Regions from separate parts of the Aliivibrio sp. 1S128 genome, predicted to be linked through region 1. Evidence: predicted binding sites of a transcription regulator. Region 1 holds the regulator's gene; each other region holds the start of a gene.
The links. The regulator PurR, encoded in region 1, represses purine synthesis genes. The targets are predictions, from matches to a motif close to TNANGNAAACGTTTNCNTNA.
Positions count from the first base shown of each region.

Region 2: a site for PurR is predicted at 2,127-2,146, ahead of guaB (IMP dehydrogenase). Genes of this name have one in related genera too.
Region 3: a site for PurR is predicted at 2,063-2,082, ahead of A6E03_RS01265 (uracil-xanthine permease family protein). Genes of this name have one in related genera too.

Region 1 covers NZ_MAJV01000106.1:104,176-109,679, reverse strand. The annotation lists gene A6E03_RS14070 (hypothetical protein) at 1-196, opposite strand, end outside; gene torR (two-component system response regulator TorR) at 391-1,089, opposite strand; gene torD (molecular chaperone TorD) at 1,324-1,971, shown strand; gene purR (HTH-type transcriptional repressor PurR) at 2,245-3,252, shown strand; cyclic di-GMP riboswitch class I at 3,408-3,494, shown strand; gene A6E03_RS14050 (TfoX/Sxy family DNA transformation protein) at 3,621-4,208, shown strand; gene A6E03_RS14045 (sensor domain-containing diguanylate cyclase) at 4,459-5,504, shown strand, end outside.
Region 2 covers NZ_MAJV01000110.1:7,030-12,533, reverse strand. The annotation lists gene A6E03_RS15375 (metal-dependent hydrolase) at 1-171, shown strand, start outside; gene A6E03_RS15370 (zinc ribbon domain-containing protein) at 480-713, shown strand; gene xseA (exodeoxyribonuclease VII large subunit) at 706-2,040, opposite strand; gene guaB (IMP dehydrogenase) at 2,250-3,713, shown strand; gene guaA (glutamine-hydrolyzing GMP synthase) at 3,847-5,400, shown strand.
Region 3 covers NZ_MAJV01000002.1:89,850-95,353, forward strand. The annotation lists gene envZ (two-component system sensor histidine kinase EnvZ) at 1-245, shown strand, start outside; gene A6E03_RS01265 (uracil-xanthine permease family protein) at 501-1,892, opposite strand; gene A6E03_RS01270 (ComF family protein) at 2,515-3,195, opposite strand; gene bioH (pimeloyl-ACP methyl ester esterase BioH) at 3,262-4,029, shown strand; gene A6E03_RS01280 (ATP-dependent Lon protease) at 4,079-4,558, shown strand; gene A6E03_RS01285 (Tex family protein) at 4,753-5,504, opposite strand, start outside.

The DNA.
Region 1 (5,504 bases):
CTTTGAAATTGTCTAAAGAATCAAACGTGACTTTATCTAATGCATACTGCTTTTGAAGAGCATCGAACGTGGTAGCCGATGCTACTGGTGCATTAGTTTCAATTGCAACAACTGCAGAACTCTCATCAGTACTTTGACAACCGATAACACCAACTAATGCAGAGGTAATCACTGCCATTTTAAAAAACTGTTTCATGCCGAACCTATAATAATTTTATTTGAATAGACAAGCGCTGTGCGCTCCTATCGATATTTTATTATAAAAATCAATTAAAAGCAGAATTTCTTACTAATGAATCACAATTAAAATTGACAACTGCACTGGCATAAAAAAAGCCACTCAATATATGAGTGGCTTTTTTAAAGATTAAATATTGATACTAATAAATATCAATCACCAGCAAACATATAACCTTCACCATGAACGGTAACAAATATTTGTGGGTTTTTTGGGTCCATTTCCATTTTTGCACGCATTCTTCGAATAAGTACGTCAATGGTTCGATCATTTGGAGCATCGACTCGATGGCTTATCATATTCAAAATTCGTTCGCGTGATAGAACCGTATTAGGGTATGACGATAAGGCAACTAGTAACTCATACTCAGCTTTAGTTAACTTAACGGGTTCGCCATTATTTGATAACGCACGACGTTGAATATCAAATGTCCATTCCCCAAAGCGAACTAGATTTGATTCATCTAATTCTATTGGTTCATGAACCAAAGACATACGCCAAAATAAATTCTTAACTCGAACTAATAATTCGCGTAATTCTACAGGCTTAGTGACATAGTCATCTGCACCCATTTCTAGACCAACGATTCGGTCAATACTATCTGTTCGTCCTGTAACGAGAATAATACCAATGTTAGATTGACTGCGCAGTTCGCGAGCCAATAATAAACCATCCTCTCCTGGTAGGTTTATATCAAGCATAATTAAATCAACTTTTTGTTCAGCCAAAACAGTTCGCATCTCTGCCCCTGTTTCAGCCTCGCTCACTTGATATCCCTCGGCTTCAAAGTAGCCTACAAGTTTAGAGCGAGTTACCACTTCGTCTTCAACAACTAAAATGTGATAGCTCATAATATTCTCTTTAATGGTTATTTAGATAGTTCTTATCTTATTCTATTCATATTTTGTAATAATGCCAACTCTCAATTGATATTTCTATTGTTTAATTGATTCAAAACAATTATTAACAAAAACGGTTTATTTAATTTTTACACATATCCTTATACAGCCTGTTAATGATAGGTGCTATTCCTTTTCATACTTATCCAGTACAATTCTTAAATAAATTTCTTGGAGCAAAAATACATGAACGAATTAACTGAATTTAACAAACAACGTGCTGAAATTTACTGGTGGCTATCTAGCTTATTAGCAAGTGAATTAACAACTGAGCAACTAGAGCAATACAATAGCTTTGAGGTACGTACCTTTTTATCTGATTTAGGAAAAACACCTGAATTAACAGATACAATCAACGCGTTAATTGAAAAGTTAAATCAACTTCAAACTCGTGACGATGCACAGTTAGAGCTATCTGCTGATTTCTGTACCGCTTTTTTAGGTTCAGATAAAAACAGTGCCCTTCCTTATGCTTCTATATATTTAGATAAATCAGGTCTTCTTAATGCAAAACCTGCTCAAGATATGCGTGAATTATTAGCTAAATACAATATAGCTCAAAAGTCTGAGTTCAACGAACCTGCAGATCATATCGCTATTGAATTAGATTTTCTTGGAAATTTAATTCTAATGACAAATCAAAAAACATCTGAAGAAGAATTTGAAGAATATATGAATGCCCAATTGTCATTCATCAATGCTCAACTTTTGTCTTGGACACCTAAATTCAACCATATTTGTAAAGAAAGAGATGACTTCGGTTTTTATGCTGCAGTAACCTCGTTTCTTGTAACCTTTCTACAACTTGACGTTACTTTTCTTACAGGTGAGTAATTAATGACTTCGTATGTTGATACAATATCGTTACAGTCATGTGATATAAATCAAATCGCTAACAAAATTTACTAAATCAATAATTGTTTGCACTATGCTTTATCTATAAAATGTGAGCGCAAACGATAAAATCGAACATTAAATGAAAACCGCATTTTTAGCGGTTTTTTTCATTTATAACCAGGGCCTATTTATCTTCCATCATACCAAGACAAAACTCTCTATTTTGTTGGAACATAAATAGCCCCTTATTTACCTATTTAAGGCTTTTATATGGCTACTATTAAAGACGTTGCAAGAATTGCTGCGGTTTCTACCACCACTGTTTCTCATGTGATTAACAAAACTCGCTTTGTTGCAGAAGCAACTCAAAAGCGCGTATGGGAAGCAGTTGAAGAGTTAAACTATGCCCCTAGTGCGGTTGCTCGTAGTTTAAAGTGCAATACGACACGTACTATTGGCATGCTAGTAACTCAATCATTTAACCCATTTTTTGCTGAAGTAATGCACGGGGTTGAAAATTACTGCTACAAACAAGGTTACACACTATTTATGTGTAACACTGAAGGCGATTTAGATAAACAAAAACATTACCTTCGTATGCTTTCTGAAAAACGAGTAGATGGCTTATTGGTTATGTGTTCAGACCTTAATGAGCAGTTATTAGCGTTACTTGAAAAAAATACAGAATTACCAATGGTTATTATGGATTGGGGCCCAGACAGCCCTCGCACAGATAAGATCATTGATAACTCTGAAAAAGGTGGCTATTTAGCAACAAAACATTTGATTGAAAATGGTCATACTCAAATTGCTTGTATTACAGGCCAAGCGGACAAAACTACGTGTAAAGAACGTGTTCATGGTTTTCAACGTGCTCATGAAGAAGCTAACTTACCATTTAAATCAGAATGGATCTTAGAAGGTGATTTTGAATGTGCTTCTGCATCAAAAGCCGTTGATAAATTATTAGCTATGGAAGTACGTCCTACGGCTTTATTTTGTTTTAACGATATTATGGCTCTGGCTGCAATCAGTCGAATTAAGCAATCTGGTTTACGAGTTCCTGAAGATATTTCTATTATTGGCTACGATAATATAGAACTTTCAGCTTACTTTTCACCACCGCTAACGACGATCCATCAGCCTAAACGCCGAGTAGGTAAAACCGCTGTCGAAATCTTATTGGAACGCATTAAAGATAAGCACCACGAACGTCGTGTTTTTGAAATGCAACCCGAGGTGGTATCTCGAAGCAGTGTCTTAGATCGTACTAAATAGCGGTTATTTTCTTTGCCATAAATGAGGGTTGGTTCAAATAATATCTAAAACTTGAACCAACTTAACAAAAATAAAAATAAATTTTTTGAAGCAAGATCACACTATACTTAATTCCGCAATAACTACCTTTATTGATTGCTATATCATCAACGAAGTCACGAACAGGGCAAACTGTGCGAAAGTGCAGGACGCAAAGCCTCCGGCCTACGTATTGAAAAATATAAGGTAGCGGGGTTGCCGATGGTAAGTAATCTCTCTGGTATTGTTAATTTTTACTTTAAAATAACAATGCCTTATTTTGAACTTGCTACTATTTCCTCGGGCTCAGTTGTTTAGTGACGTAGACTTACTAACCGAGAATTATTGCAATGGATAAACCAGTACTAAAAGAATCACTTCGATTACTGTCATCTTTAGGCACTATCACTTCACGCTCAATGTTTGGTGGTTTTGGCATTTTTATTGATAGCACCATGTTTGCTCTTGTTGTTCAAGACAAGCTGCATTTGAGAGCGAGTAGTGAAACTATCAACTTATTTAAAGAGCAAGGGTTTGAACCTTATGTTTATAAAAAACGTGGTTTTCCTGTTGTCACTAAGTATTTTGCAATTTCAACTCATTGTTGGGAAGATCCTGACTCTATCTTAATTCAAGCGATTACTGCTTTAGATGTCGCTAAAAATGATAAAGAAAAACAACAGGCCGCAGGCCCATCACGTATTAAAGATTTACCAAATCTCAGATTAGCTACGGAAAGAATGCTTAAAAAAGCAGGAATTAATACCGTGGATGAATTACGTGACACCGGCTCTGTAAATGCCTATAAAGCGATTCAACAGACACACTCAAGTAGTGTAAGTGATGAATTACTTTGGTCTCTTGAAGGAGCGATTAAAGGTACGCATTGGTCTGTTGTTTCAGCTGAAACACGAAGTGAATTAAGAAAACTATTATAATAAATATATACGCCTTAATCTTATTTGCTATCTAAAAAATATAGATTAAGGCGTTATTTTCTTTGATATCCTACCTTTCACATCTCATCCAATCGTTATTATCATTCATTTAGTTAAAAAGCGATAATCCTCCACGTTTTACATCTTCACGACAATAATCGCTGTTAGTTTATATCACTATCAGTTAATCTCACCCCCAATATATGGAATAAAAAACTGTTAAACAGTTCACGTTTTACAAGGTGCATGGATGAAAAAAAATACCATTAGCAAAAAATGGCTTTATTTACCTATAATATCAACGATATTAACGATAACGCTTGGTTTATTTGTATTCAATTCAACACTGTCAAACTGGCTTGAACATAAGGTAGAAGGCAGCTTATCTGAAGAAATAACTCGTCTTATTAAAGACATTAACGACGATAATATTTCTTTTACCGATTTAAAATCATTAGATGTTTACATAAAAACGAAACTAGTGATTGCCAAAGAAGATCATATAACATTAATTACATCTGACGGAACCCCGATTGCCGATAGTGATATTTCTTTAAGTTCTGTTTTACAACTTGAAAATCATCTAAACAGACAAGAGATCGTCAACGCTCAAAACTTTGGGTATGGCACTTCGACTCGCTTTAGTACATCTCGCTTTAAAAACTTACTGTATTCAGCAAAATCATTCGAATATCAAGGTTCTACGTACATCCTTAGAGCAGCTACGCCATTAACTCGCATTGATGCAATGGTGGAAGAGTTGATGAATATTTTAATTATTTTAATGAGTATTAATATCGTACTTGTTATCGCTTCGTCCTTACTAAGTAATAAACTGATTCAACAACAAGTTCAAAATGAGCAAGACTTACAAGAAGAGCGTATTGAACAACGAACTCAAGAAATAGAACTCTTACATCGCCTTGCAACTATGCTGGCAGCCTGTAATTCAATTAATGAAGCTCAAATGGTGGTAGAGGATATCCTCCCTAGAATTTTAGGGGATGTGAACGGTGTTGTATCCTTAATGCGTTCCTCTAGAAATCAGTTACTAGTAAAGCTTGATTGGGGTGGCGCGTGGCCTGGCAGTAAAACTTACGCACCTGAAGAGTGCTGGGCATTACGTAAAGGTAAATTCCATTTCGCTAATGATAAATACACAACGTTACCTTGTTCTCATATGTCAGCGACAGGCATTGATCAAACCCTCTGCATTCCGTTAACTGCGCATGGCAACACCATTGGTATGATGCACATCTATTTAGGTAATACAGATAATTTAGATGACAATGTTAA
Region 2 (5,504 bases), on a different contig from region 1:
ACCGATTCACGTTACTGGATTGCAGATTTTGGTATAGATGGTGTAGTAAAACTTCCTTGTGGTGGAACTCATGTCTCTTCATTTAAAGAATATCAAGAGATTAAAGTTGAGCTGAAAACACAAGGTGAACAAGAATTATTAATGCTGACTCATTCGAAAAAACGAATTTAAAGTTGAAATTACATAAGATGTAATTCTTATTTTGCATTTTGTGTAATTTGCGTTTTTTCCACTAAAACAGAGAAGGTTAATGCTGATTGATGTTCTGGATCTTCTGGTTTTAAAACCACTAATTGAAACATTATATCGTTTTAAATTGAAGGACAGGATATGTAACTAATGCTTTCGGGGTGTGGTTATATAAATGTTCTTAAGTGGCATGATCGCTGATCAGATCCCAATAAGCATGAAGATCCGCATTCTTTGATGTGTACAGAGAGTCTGTATTTATTTTTAAATAAATTAAGAAGGAATATGCAATGCAAATAAATGAGTGTCCTAAATGTCAGTCTGAATTACGTTGGCATAAAGAAGGATATCATTGCGATTTTTGTCAGGTTGATTTTAAAAAAATAGCCTACTGTCCAGATTGCAACAAAGAAATGGAAAAGCTCAATGCATGTGGTGCACCAAGCTATTTTTGTCATGATTGTAATGAGTTGAAATCAAAATCTCGTGCGAAAACAGAATTTGTAGAAATTAGTCTTAGTTAATTACGGTAGATGTAATTTCACCATCGACAAAGCGAGTGGTTATGTTCTCACCCGTTTCTACTTGTTTTGTTGAAGTGACAACCGCGCCTTTCTTATTACGAGTAATAGAGTAGCCGCGTTGTAATGTTGCTAATGGGCTTACAGTATCCAGTTTTTCTGCTGCTAGAGCTAACTGATGGCGCTGCATGAGCAAATTTCTATCCATTGAATCTAATAAGCGACGTTTTAATTCTTCAATACGTAATTTATCTTGAGGGATTTTTTTACTTGGAGATAAATTATTTAATCGGAGAGTTAGGTTTTCAATTTTATGCTGATGACGTTGTAGGCGTTGCTGCATATACGTCATTAAACGCTGATTCAAATCATCTAGTTTTTGGCTTTGATTATTTAACTGCATTTGTGGATGCTGTTTTTCAAGACGATGTTGAAGTGCTGATAATTGGCGCTGCTGCCCTGATAAATAGCGATCCATTGCACTGTTCAGACGACGTTTCTGGTGAGTAACAGTTTGCAGCTGGGAAGATAAATCTCGGCTCACTAACTCAGCGGCTGCAGAAGGCGTCGGAGCTCTAACGTCAGCAACAAAATCTGCAATGGTTACGTCTATTTCATGGCCAACGGCACTAACGATAGGGATTTTACTAGCTGCAATTGTACGAGCGACTATTTCTTCGTTGAAGCACCAAAGATCCTCTAGAGAACCACCGCCACGGCCAACGATCAAAATATCACATTCATTACGAGTATTGGCACGTCCAATCGCTTGAGCTATTTGAATTGCAGCGCTTGCCCCTTGAACCATCGTAGGATAAATCACGACAGGAAGATTAGGATCTCGTCGTTTTAATACATTTAGAATATCAAAAAGCGCAGCGCCAGTTTGCGAGGTAATGACGCCAACACGTTTTGGTTGCTCAGGTAAAGGTTGTTTCGCTGTTTGAGCAAAAAGTCCTTCAGCGGCGAGTGACATTTTTAATTGATCAAACTCTTGTTGAAGACGACCATCTCCTTCGGGCTGCATACTTTCAATGATTATTTGGTAGTCACCACGAGGTTCATAAAGAGAAAGGCGGGCTTTAACAAGAACTTGTTTACCGTTTTGGGGCTTAAAGGTAACTCGACGGTTATTGCCTTTAAACATAGCACATTTGACTTGAGCTTGACTGTCTTTGAGGGTGAGGTACCAGTGGCCAGAAACAGGCACGGTTAGGTTGGATATTTCACCAACAAGCCAAACAATTCCCATTTCATTCTCTAATAATAAGCGAACTTCAGAGTTAAGACGAGAGACAGTAAAGATGCGAGGATTGGAATCGAGAGACATCAGAATGCCTTAGACATGAATATAGGAATTAGCGGCAATATAATACATATCAAGGGGGTAAATGCAAATTAAAAACAAATAAATGTCTAGCCAAGCGTTTGCGTGATGCGTATAATCCGTCTGCAATATCAAATCCAAAACACTTTATTATGCGAAACGATAAAGTGGGATTTATTTCTTTTAACACCTTATGTTGTGAGATATTGCAAATGCTACGAATCGCAAAAGAAGCTTTAACCTTCGATGACGTTTTACTCGTCCCAGCACACTCTACTGTTCTTCCTAACACCGCTGATATTCGCACTCAGTTAACGAAGAGCATCTCTCTAAATATCCCAATGATTTCAGCATCAATGGATACCGTGACAGAAGCGCGTCTTGCTATTGCTTTAGCGCAAGAGGGTGGCATCGGTTTTATCCACAAAAACATGTCAATTGAACAGCAAGCTGAAGAAGTTCGCTTAGTAAAAATCTTTGAAGCAGGCGTTGTCTCTGCTCCAGTAACCGTTCGTCCTGACGCAACTATTCAAGATGTGAAAGATCTGACTGAAAAACACGGTTTTGCTGGCTTCCCTGTAGTAACTGACACTAATGAACTTGTTGGTATCATTACTGGTCGTGATGTTCGTTTCGTAACAGATTTATCTAAGAAAGTTGACGTTGTAATGACGCCAAAATCACGCTTAGCTTCTGTTAAAGAAGGCGCAACTCGTGAAGAAGTTCAAGAGAAAATGCATGAAGCTCGCGTTGAGAAAGTATTGGTAGTGAACGATGAGTTCCAACTAACTGGTATGATCACAGCAAAAGATTTCCATAAAGCAGAACGTAAACCGAATGCATGTAAAGACGAACGTGGTCGTCTACGTGTTGGTGCTGCTGTTGGTGCGGGTGCTGGTAATGAAGAGCGTGTTGCTGCTCTTGTTGAAGCGGGTGTTGACGTACTACTTATCGATTCATCACACGGTCACTCAGAAGGCGTTTTACAACGTATTCGTGAAACTCGTGCTGCTTTCCCTGATCTACAAATAATCGGTGGTAACGTTGCGACTGGTTTAGGCGCTCAAGCATTAATCGATGCTGGCGTAAGTGCGGTTAAAGTAGGTATTGGCCCTGGTTCAATTTGTACTACTCGAATTGTAACGGGTGTTGGTGTTCCTCAAATTACAGCAATTTCAGACGCAGCTGAAGTGGCAAATGCTCACGGCATCCCTGTTATTGCTGATGGCGGCATTCGTTACTCTGGTGATATCTGTAAAGCAATCGCTGCCGGTGCATCATGTGTCATGGTTGGCTCAATGTTTGCTGGTACAGAAGAAGCACCGGGTGAAGTTATTCTTTATCAAGGTCGTTCATACAAATCTTACCGTGGCATGGGCTCTCTTGGCGCAATGTCTCAAGGTTCTTCAGACCGTTACTTCCAATCAGATAATGCAGCCGACAAACTTGTACCAGAAGGTATTGAAGGTCGTATCGCTTATCGTGGTCGTCTAAAAGAGATCGTTCACCAACAAATGGGTGGTTTACGCTCAAGTATGGGTCTAACGGGTTCTGCAACGATTGAAGACATGCGTACTAAAGCAGAATTTGTACGAATCTCAGGTGCGGGTATGAAAGAATCGCACGTACATGATGTTCAGATCACAAAAGAAGCACCAAACTACCGTTTAGGTTAGAAAAAGCGCCTAGGTTAATTTTTCTTCATATTTTTCTTTGAAATATGAAGAAATACTTTGTACCAAATTCAATTTTAAGCGTGTGGTTTTATAGTAAAACCACACTAAATAAATGACTTTTTGAGAAAGACTAATGACGACTAATATCCACGCTCAACGCATTCTTATTTTAGATTTTGGTTCTCAATACACGCAGCTTGTTGCGCGTCGTATTCGTGAGATAGGTGTTTACTGTGAGCTTTGGAGCTGGGATGTAGAAGAATCGGATATCCGTGACTTCAATCCTGATGGCATCATATTATCTGGTGGTCCAGAAAGTGTTACAGAGGCAAATTCTCCTCGTGCTCCTCAATATGTATTTGATTCTGGTGTTCCTGTATTCGGTGTATGTTACGGCATGCAAACAATGGCAGAGCAACTTGGCGGTAAAGTAGCAACGTCTACTGAGCGTGAGTTTGGCTATGCTGCGGTTCAAGTAACTGGCGAATCAGCGTTGTTTAAAGATCTTGAAGCAACTCAAGATGTTTGGATGAGCCACGGTGATAAAGTTGTTGAAATTCCATCTGATTTCGTAAAAATTGCAGAGACAGAAACTTGTCCTTACGCTGCAATGGCGAATGAAGAGAAAAAATATTACGGTGTTCAATTCCACCCAGAAGTAACACACACTAAAAATGGCCTAAAAATGCTTGAGAACTTTGTTCTTAATGTATGTGGTTGTGAAGGTCTGTGGACTTCTGCATCTATCATTGAAGATGCAGTTGCTCGTATTAAAGAGCAAGTGGGTGACGATGAAGTTATCCTTGGATTATCTGGTGGTGTTGATTCATCAGTGGTTGCGATGCTTGCTCACCGTGCAATTGGCGACAAACTAACGTGTGTATTTGTTGATAACGGTTTACTTCGTTTAAATGAAGCAGAACAAGTGATGGAAATGTTCAGTGAAGGCTTTGGTCTTAAGATCATTCATGTTGAAGCTGAAGAGCGTTTCTTAACTGCTCTTAGTGGTGAATCCGATCCAGAAGCTAAGCGTAAGATCATTGGTCATGTGTTTGTTGATATCTTTGATGAAGAATCTAAGAAACTATCAAATGCTAAGTGGTTAGCTCAAGGGACAATTTACCCAGACGTTATCGAGTCTGCGGCGTCTAAAACGGGTAAAGCACACGTTATTAAATCTCACCATAACGTTGGCGGCCTTCCTGATGACATGGAAATGGGTCTTGTTGAACCGTTACGTGAATTGTTTAAAGATGAAGTTCGTAAGATCGGTCTAGAATTAGGTCTTCCATACAACATGCTTTATCGTCACCCGTTCCCTGGACCTGGTCTAGGTGTACGTGTTCTTGGCGAAGTTAAGAAAGAGTACTGTGATTTACTTCGTCGTGCTGATGCGATCTTTATTGAAGAACTTCATAATGCTGATCTTTACAATAAAGTATCTCAAGCATTCACGGTATTCTTACCAGTACGCTCTGTTGGCGTAATGGGTGATGGCCGTAAATACGATTGGGTTGTCTCTCTACGTGCGGTAGAAACAATTGATTTCATGACGGCGCATTGGGCACATTTACCATACGATTTCTTAGGTAAAGTATCTAACCGTATTATTAATGAAGTTGGTGGTATTTCTCGTGTTGTTTACGATATTTCAGGTAAACCACCAGCGACGATTGAATGGGAATAATTCTAATTTAATTGTTAAATGATGAATATAATAAAGCGCCGAAAGGCGCTTTTTTTGTTTCTATTGTAATGTAAATATTAACCTTGTTAGTTATATGTTTCATT
Region 3 (5,504 bases), on a different contig from region 1:
TATCAGCCGATCACAAAACCGCGTGGGTTATCATTGAAGATAACGGCCCAGGTATTGATGAAGCGCAATTAGAGTCCGTGTTTGAACCTTTTACCCGTGGTGATACGGCGCGAGGAAGTGAAGGCACCGGTTTAGGCTTGGCGATCGTAAAACGTATTGTTGGCCAGCATCAAGGTGACGTGAGTTTAGCGAATCGTCGTGAAGGTGGATTGAAGGTTCAAGTCATGTTTCCGCTTGGGAAATAAAAGGGGATAGCAGGGACTGGATTCGAGGACGCTTCGCTCGAGGGGCGAGGAAGAGCAAAAGCGAAGGTTTCAGGAAAATCAAAAGCGAGTACACCTGAAACCTAAGAGATACGTGCTCTTATAGTTTCTAGTTAGCGCAGCGTATAGCCTCTAGCTCTTTCCTCCCAAACATAAAAAAGACCGCAGACGATAATCATCTGCGGTCTTTTTTTACTCGTCCCTCGAGCGAAGCGTACTCGTATCTCGCCTCTGCTCTTAGATCTTCGCTTCTTCTTTCTCTTCTTCAAACACTTCACTGCTTGGAAGAATAATATTCAGAAGAATCGCCGTCACACCACCCGCCGTTACGCCGGATGAGAAAATGTTTTTAATCATCTCAGGCATGAACTGAAGGATTTCAGGTTTTTGTGCCAAACCAAGGCCCATAGAGAAAGACATTGCCATGATTAAGATGGCACGACGGTCTAGATCAACACGAGAGATAATACGCACACCCGCCGCCGCAATCGTACCGAACATCACAATCGTAGCGCCGCCAAGTACAGGCTCAGGAATCACTTGAACAAAGCTTGCAACACCAGGGAATAGACCAAGGATAACTAACATACCTGCAATGAAGTAACCCACATAACGACTAGCAACCCCTGTTAGCAAAATTACGCCGTTGTTTTGGCTGAAAGTAGAGTTAGGGAAACTGTTGAATGCGGCTGCAATAGCAGAGTTAAGGCCATCGGCTAATACACCGCCTTTAATACGCTTGATGTAAACAGGGCCTTTTACTGGTTGGCCTGATACTTCAGAGGTTGCGGTAATATCGCCAATCGCTTCTAGTGCGGTGATTAAGAAAATCAGAACCAGCGGAATAAACAAAGACCAATCAAAGCTTAAGCCATATTGCATTGGAATTGGCAGAGCAATTAGTTCAGCGTCATGAGTCATATTGGTATTGAGCATACCCATTGCCCATGCCGCTATTGTCCCTACCGCCATCGCAATCACGATAGAAGCCATACGCAGGTAAGGGTTAGTAGAGCGGTTAAGCACCACTATGATAAGTAATACCGTACCAGCCAACGCCAGTTTATCTAAGCTACCAAATGTGCCATCACCCATTGCAGAGTAACCACCACCCATTGACACAAGGCCAACTTGGATAAGCGTTAAACCAATTAATGTCACAACAATGCCAGACACTAATGGAGTAATGATTTTTTGAGCGTATTCAAGTACACGAGAAAGGAAGATTTCAGCAGTCGACGCCACTAAGATAGTACCGAAAATAGCAGCCATCATTGTTGGAACATCAGCGCCCCCCGCTTTAAGTGCTAGACCTGCACCAATGATTGGACCTAAGAAATTAAAGCTTGTGCCTTGAACAGAAAGAAGACCAGAACCAATAGGACCAAAGGTTTTGATTTGAATAAAAGAAGAAATACCAGAAGCGAATAGAGACATACTAATGATGGTATTAGTTTCTGCTGCTGGAACACCAAGCGTCTGACAAATGATCAGAGAGGGAGTAATAATCGCGACAAACATCGCCAATAAATGCTGAAGTGCAGCAAATAAAGTTTGCGGTAGCGGTGGACGCTCATCTAATTGATAAATCAGTTCAGATGGTTTTGTGGTGTTATTTTTAACGGTCATGGCCGATATTCCTAATTGTATAACGTTGTCTTCATGGTTCGCTGAATGGGAGCATGAAGTGAGAAGGCGTCAATCTGTGATTGCTGTTAATCAGAACCTGTCTCTGTTGGGGTTGATTGATTAAATGAGTGCTTAATCAATTGGGACGGTATTCTACGGATAAAAAAGCAAAAAGCAATCGTTTGCTTGTGGTTTTTTAAGAGCTGAGTTCAGAGGAGATCGTTGTGATTGCCGTGGGATGAGGAAACTAGAGGCTATACGCTGCGTTAACTAGACCGCTTCGCTTCTATAAGAGCAAAAGTGGAAGAGCTAGAATTTAGATCACTTTGCTTGCAGTGTGCGCAATACAGTTCCCTCCCCTTAATAAGGGGAGGGTTAGGGAGGGGTCATTGCGATGAAGCTGGAATTGAGTTCATAGCTAACTTAATTAATTCGCTGTTAGTTCTTGACCCCCTCCCAGCCTCCCCCTTAGTAAGGGGGAGGAGCTAAAAGCTAAAAGCGAGTACCTCTGAACTCTGCAAGCGAAGCGATCTGAATTCTAGTTCTTTAGCTCTTAGCTCTTAGCTCTTATAGAAGCGAAGCGTTTTAGTCTCTAGTTAGCGCAGCGTATAGTCCCTAGCCCTTAACTCCGTCCCGTCCGACAAACCGCATATACATCAATGCGCTCAACACCCGCTTTTCTTAACTCAATACACAACAAATTAATTGTCGCACCAGTTGTCACTACATCATCCACAATCGCCACATGCTTCTCATTAATCGGCTTCATCACCTTAAACGCACCAACAAGATTAGATTGACGGAAAGAACGAGATAAGCCTTGTTGAGGGCGAGTTTCTCTAATTCGTTTTAGGGTTTTAGTTTCGCAGCGGGTCATTTTATTTTTGCGATTGAATTCTCTTTCTAGCGTCCATCCTAAATGATCACTTTGATTATAAGATCGCCACCAAAAACGTTTCCAATGCAGAGGGACAGGAAGAATAAGTGGGGCAGGCTCTGGAATATAAGTACTTAGTAATATCCCCAAATCTTGAGCTAACCAAAATTGTTGAGCGTATTTAAGTTTGCCAACGTATTCTCTTAGTGGCTCAGAATAATCACTAATACAAAACAATCGATCCCATTGTGGTGGATGAATTAAGCAATCACCGCAAACGTCAGTGTCGTGTTTGGTTTGCAAGCCACATTTCAGGCAACGAGGTACGTTCGCAATTAAATCCAAGCAAGGCTGACACCAAATAGTATCGGATGGAGGCATCGCCAAACTGCAATAATCACAGTGGCTGACACTAAACTTTTGCATTGACCTTCGTAGTAACCTGATGAACACTTAGCTATCCATTTAAATTGAAACGAATAGGCAGTGTAGATGACAACTTCTCTTTATTGGCAAACGGAAGGCGAAGGTTCCGATCTGGTTCTCATTCATGGTTGGGGTATGAACGGTGCAGTGTGGATGCCGATTGTTGAGCAACTACGTTCTAAATATAAAGTACATACGGTTGATTTATCTGGCTATGGATACAGTGCAGATCTTGGCAGTGCTGATTTCGATAAGATGGTCGAGCAAGTCTTAGCTCAAGCTCCAGAGAAAGCTGCGTGGTTAGGCTGGTCTTTAGGTGGGTTAATTGCGACTCAAGCTGCGTTGGTTTCCCCTGAGCGAGTGAGTCAATTGATTACGGTTGCGAGTTCTCCGTGCTTTTCTGCTGAAAAAGGATGGCGAGGTATTAAACCTGCAGTATTGTCGTTATTTACAGAGCAATTGAAAGACGACTTCAAATTAACGGTTGAGCGATTTATGGCATTGCAGGCCATGGGTAGCCCAAATGCGAAACAAGACATTAAGCAAGTAAAGCAGGCTGTTTTTTCAAGACCCGCTCCAAATCAAGCCGCTTTAGCTACAGGTTTAACGATTTTGGCCGATATAGATTTACGGGAGCATCTATCTCAATTAACCATGCCAGTATGTCGAATGTATGGTCGTTTAGATGGATTAGTGCCGGTTAAAGTGGCTCATGATATGGATGAACTTATTCCTCATTCAGTTAAAGTCGTTTTTGATCAAGCATCTCATGCTCCATTTATTTCACATAGCGATGAATTTATTATGGAATTACATCGTTTTTTAGCTCGATAAGATTAACTGTTCATTTAATTCGCTTAGTTTTTCGATAAGGAAACGTTTTATGATCTTTTCACCTAACAGTATCAGTGTGCCGCTTATTGCACCTTCTGTTAATTTGCCAACAGAACAAGTAGCACGTGAAAATCGTGTTAAAAAACCTGTTGTGCCAACGACAAAGATGAGTGAAACCACATCTGAAAAAGCAATTAAAGGCGATGATAAACAGCACAAACGTGATTCGTGGGTACCCTCAGACCATCCCGGATATGACGTGGTGGAAGAGAAAGAAGACCCGAAGCCTCGTTTTGGAACCTTGTATGATATTGATGATGACTTGGCAAAATTGGCTAGATTGTTATCACTAGATACCTATGCGCAAGGTGAGGGCACGGGTTACACCATGCGTTTTAATTTACCTAAAGAGTTATTAGAAAAATTGGCAGAAATGGGAAGAATGGTTCGCCGCAGAAGTGTGATCAGTTTTCATTATGATAAAGCGGTAGTGCCGAATAATCCGTCGGATATATTGGCGGTGCTTTAAGAGCAGGGACGAGAGTCGAGGAAGAGCAAAAAGCGAGGTTTCAGATCTCAGGTTTCAGGAAGTTCAAAAGCGAGTACATCTGAAACCTGCAAGCGTAGCGCCCTGAAACCTAAGTTATCACCACGCTAGCTATACACGCTCTTATAGTTTCTAGTCAGCGAAGCGTATAGTTTCTAGCTTCGCTTTCCACATTTCTACTTCTTCGCTTTCGCAAACGCAGCAGCAAACGCACCACCCATCGCCGCATTACCAACATCATTATTCGAACGCTGTTGTCTTGCAGAAGAGGAAGGTCTTGGCGCTTGAGTACGCTCATTACGCTGCTGTGGCTTATTTGATTGACGCTGAGGACGGTTATCTTCCCCAGGAGTATCATTTAAACGCATAGACAGAGCGATACGCTTACGTTGAGCATCAACTTCCATGACTTTCACTTTCACGATATCGCCAGCTTTAACCACTTCTCGCGGGTCAGAAATAAACGTATCACTTAATGCTGAGATATGAACTAGCCCATCTTGGTGAACACCGATATCAACAAACGCACCAAAGTTAGCCACGTTAGATACCACACCTTCCAATATCATCCCTAATTCAAGATCTGATACCGTGTTTACGCCATCAGCAAAGGTTGCCGTTTTAAATTCAGGACGAGGATCTCGACCCGGCTTATCAAGCTCTGAAATAATGTCAGTGACGGTAGGTAGACCAAAATCAGCGCTGATGTAATCGTTCGCAGCAACAGAGCGTAAAAACTCGGTGTTACCAATAATCGCATCAATCGCTTTATTGTTTTTCTCTGCCATCGCTTTAACCACAGGATACGCTTCAGGGTGAACCGCTGAGGCATCCAGAGGGTTTTTACCATTCATGACACGTAAGAAGCCCGCACATTGTTCAAAGGCTTTTGGCCCTAAACGAGCGACTTTTTTCAATGTAATACGGT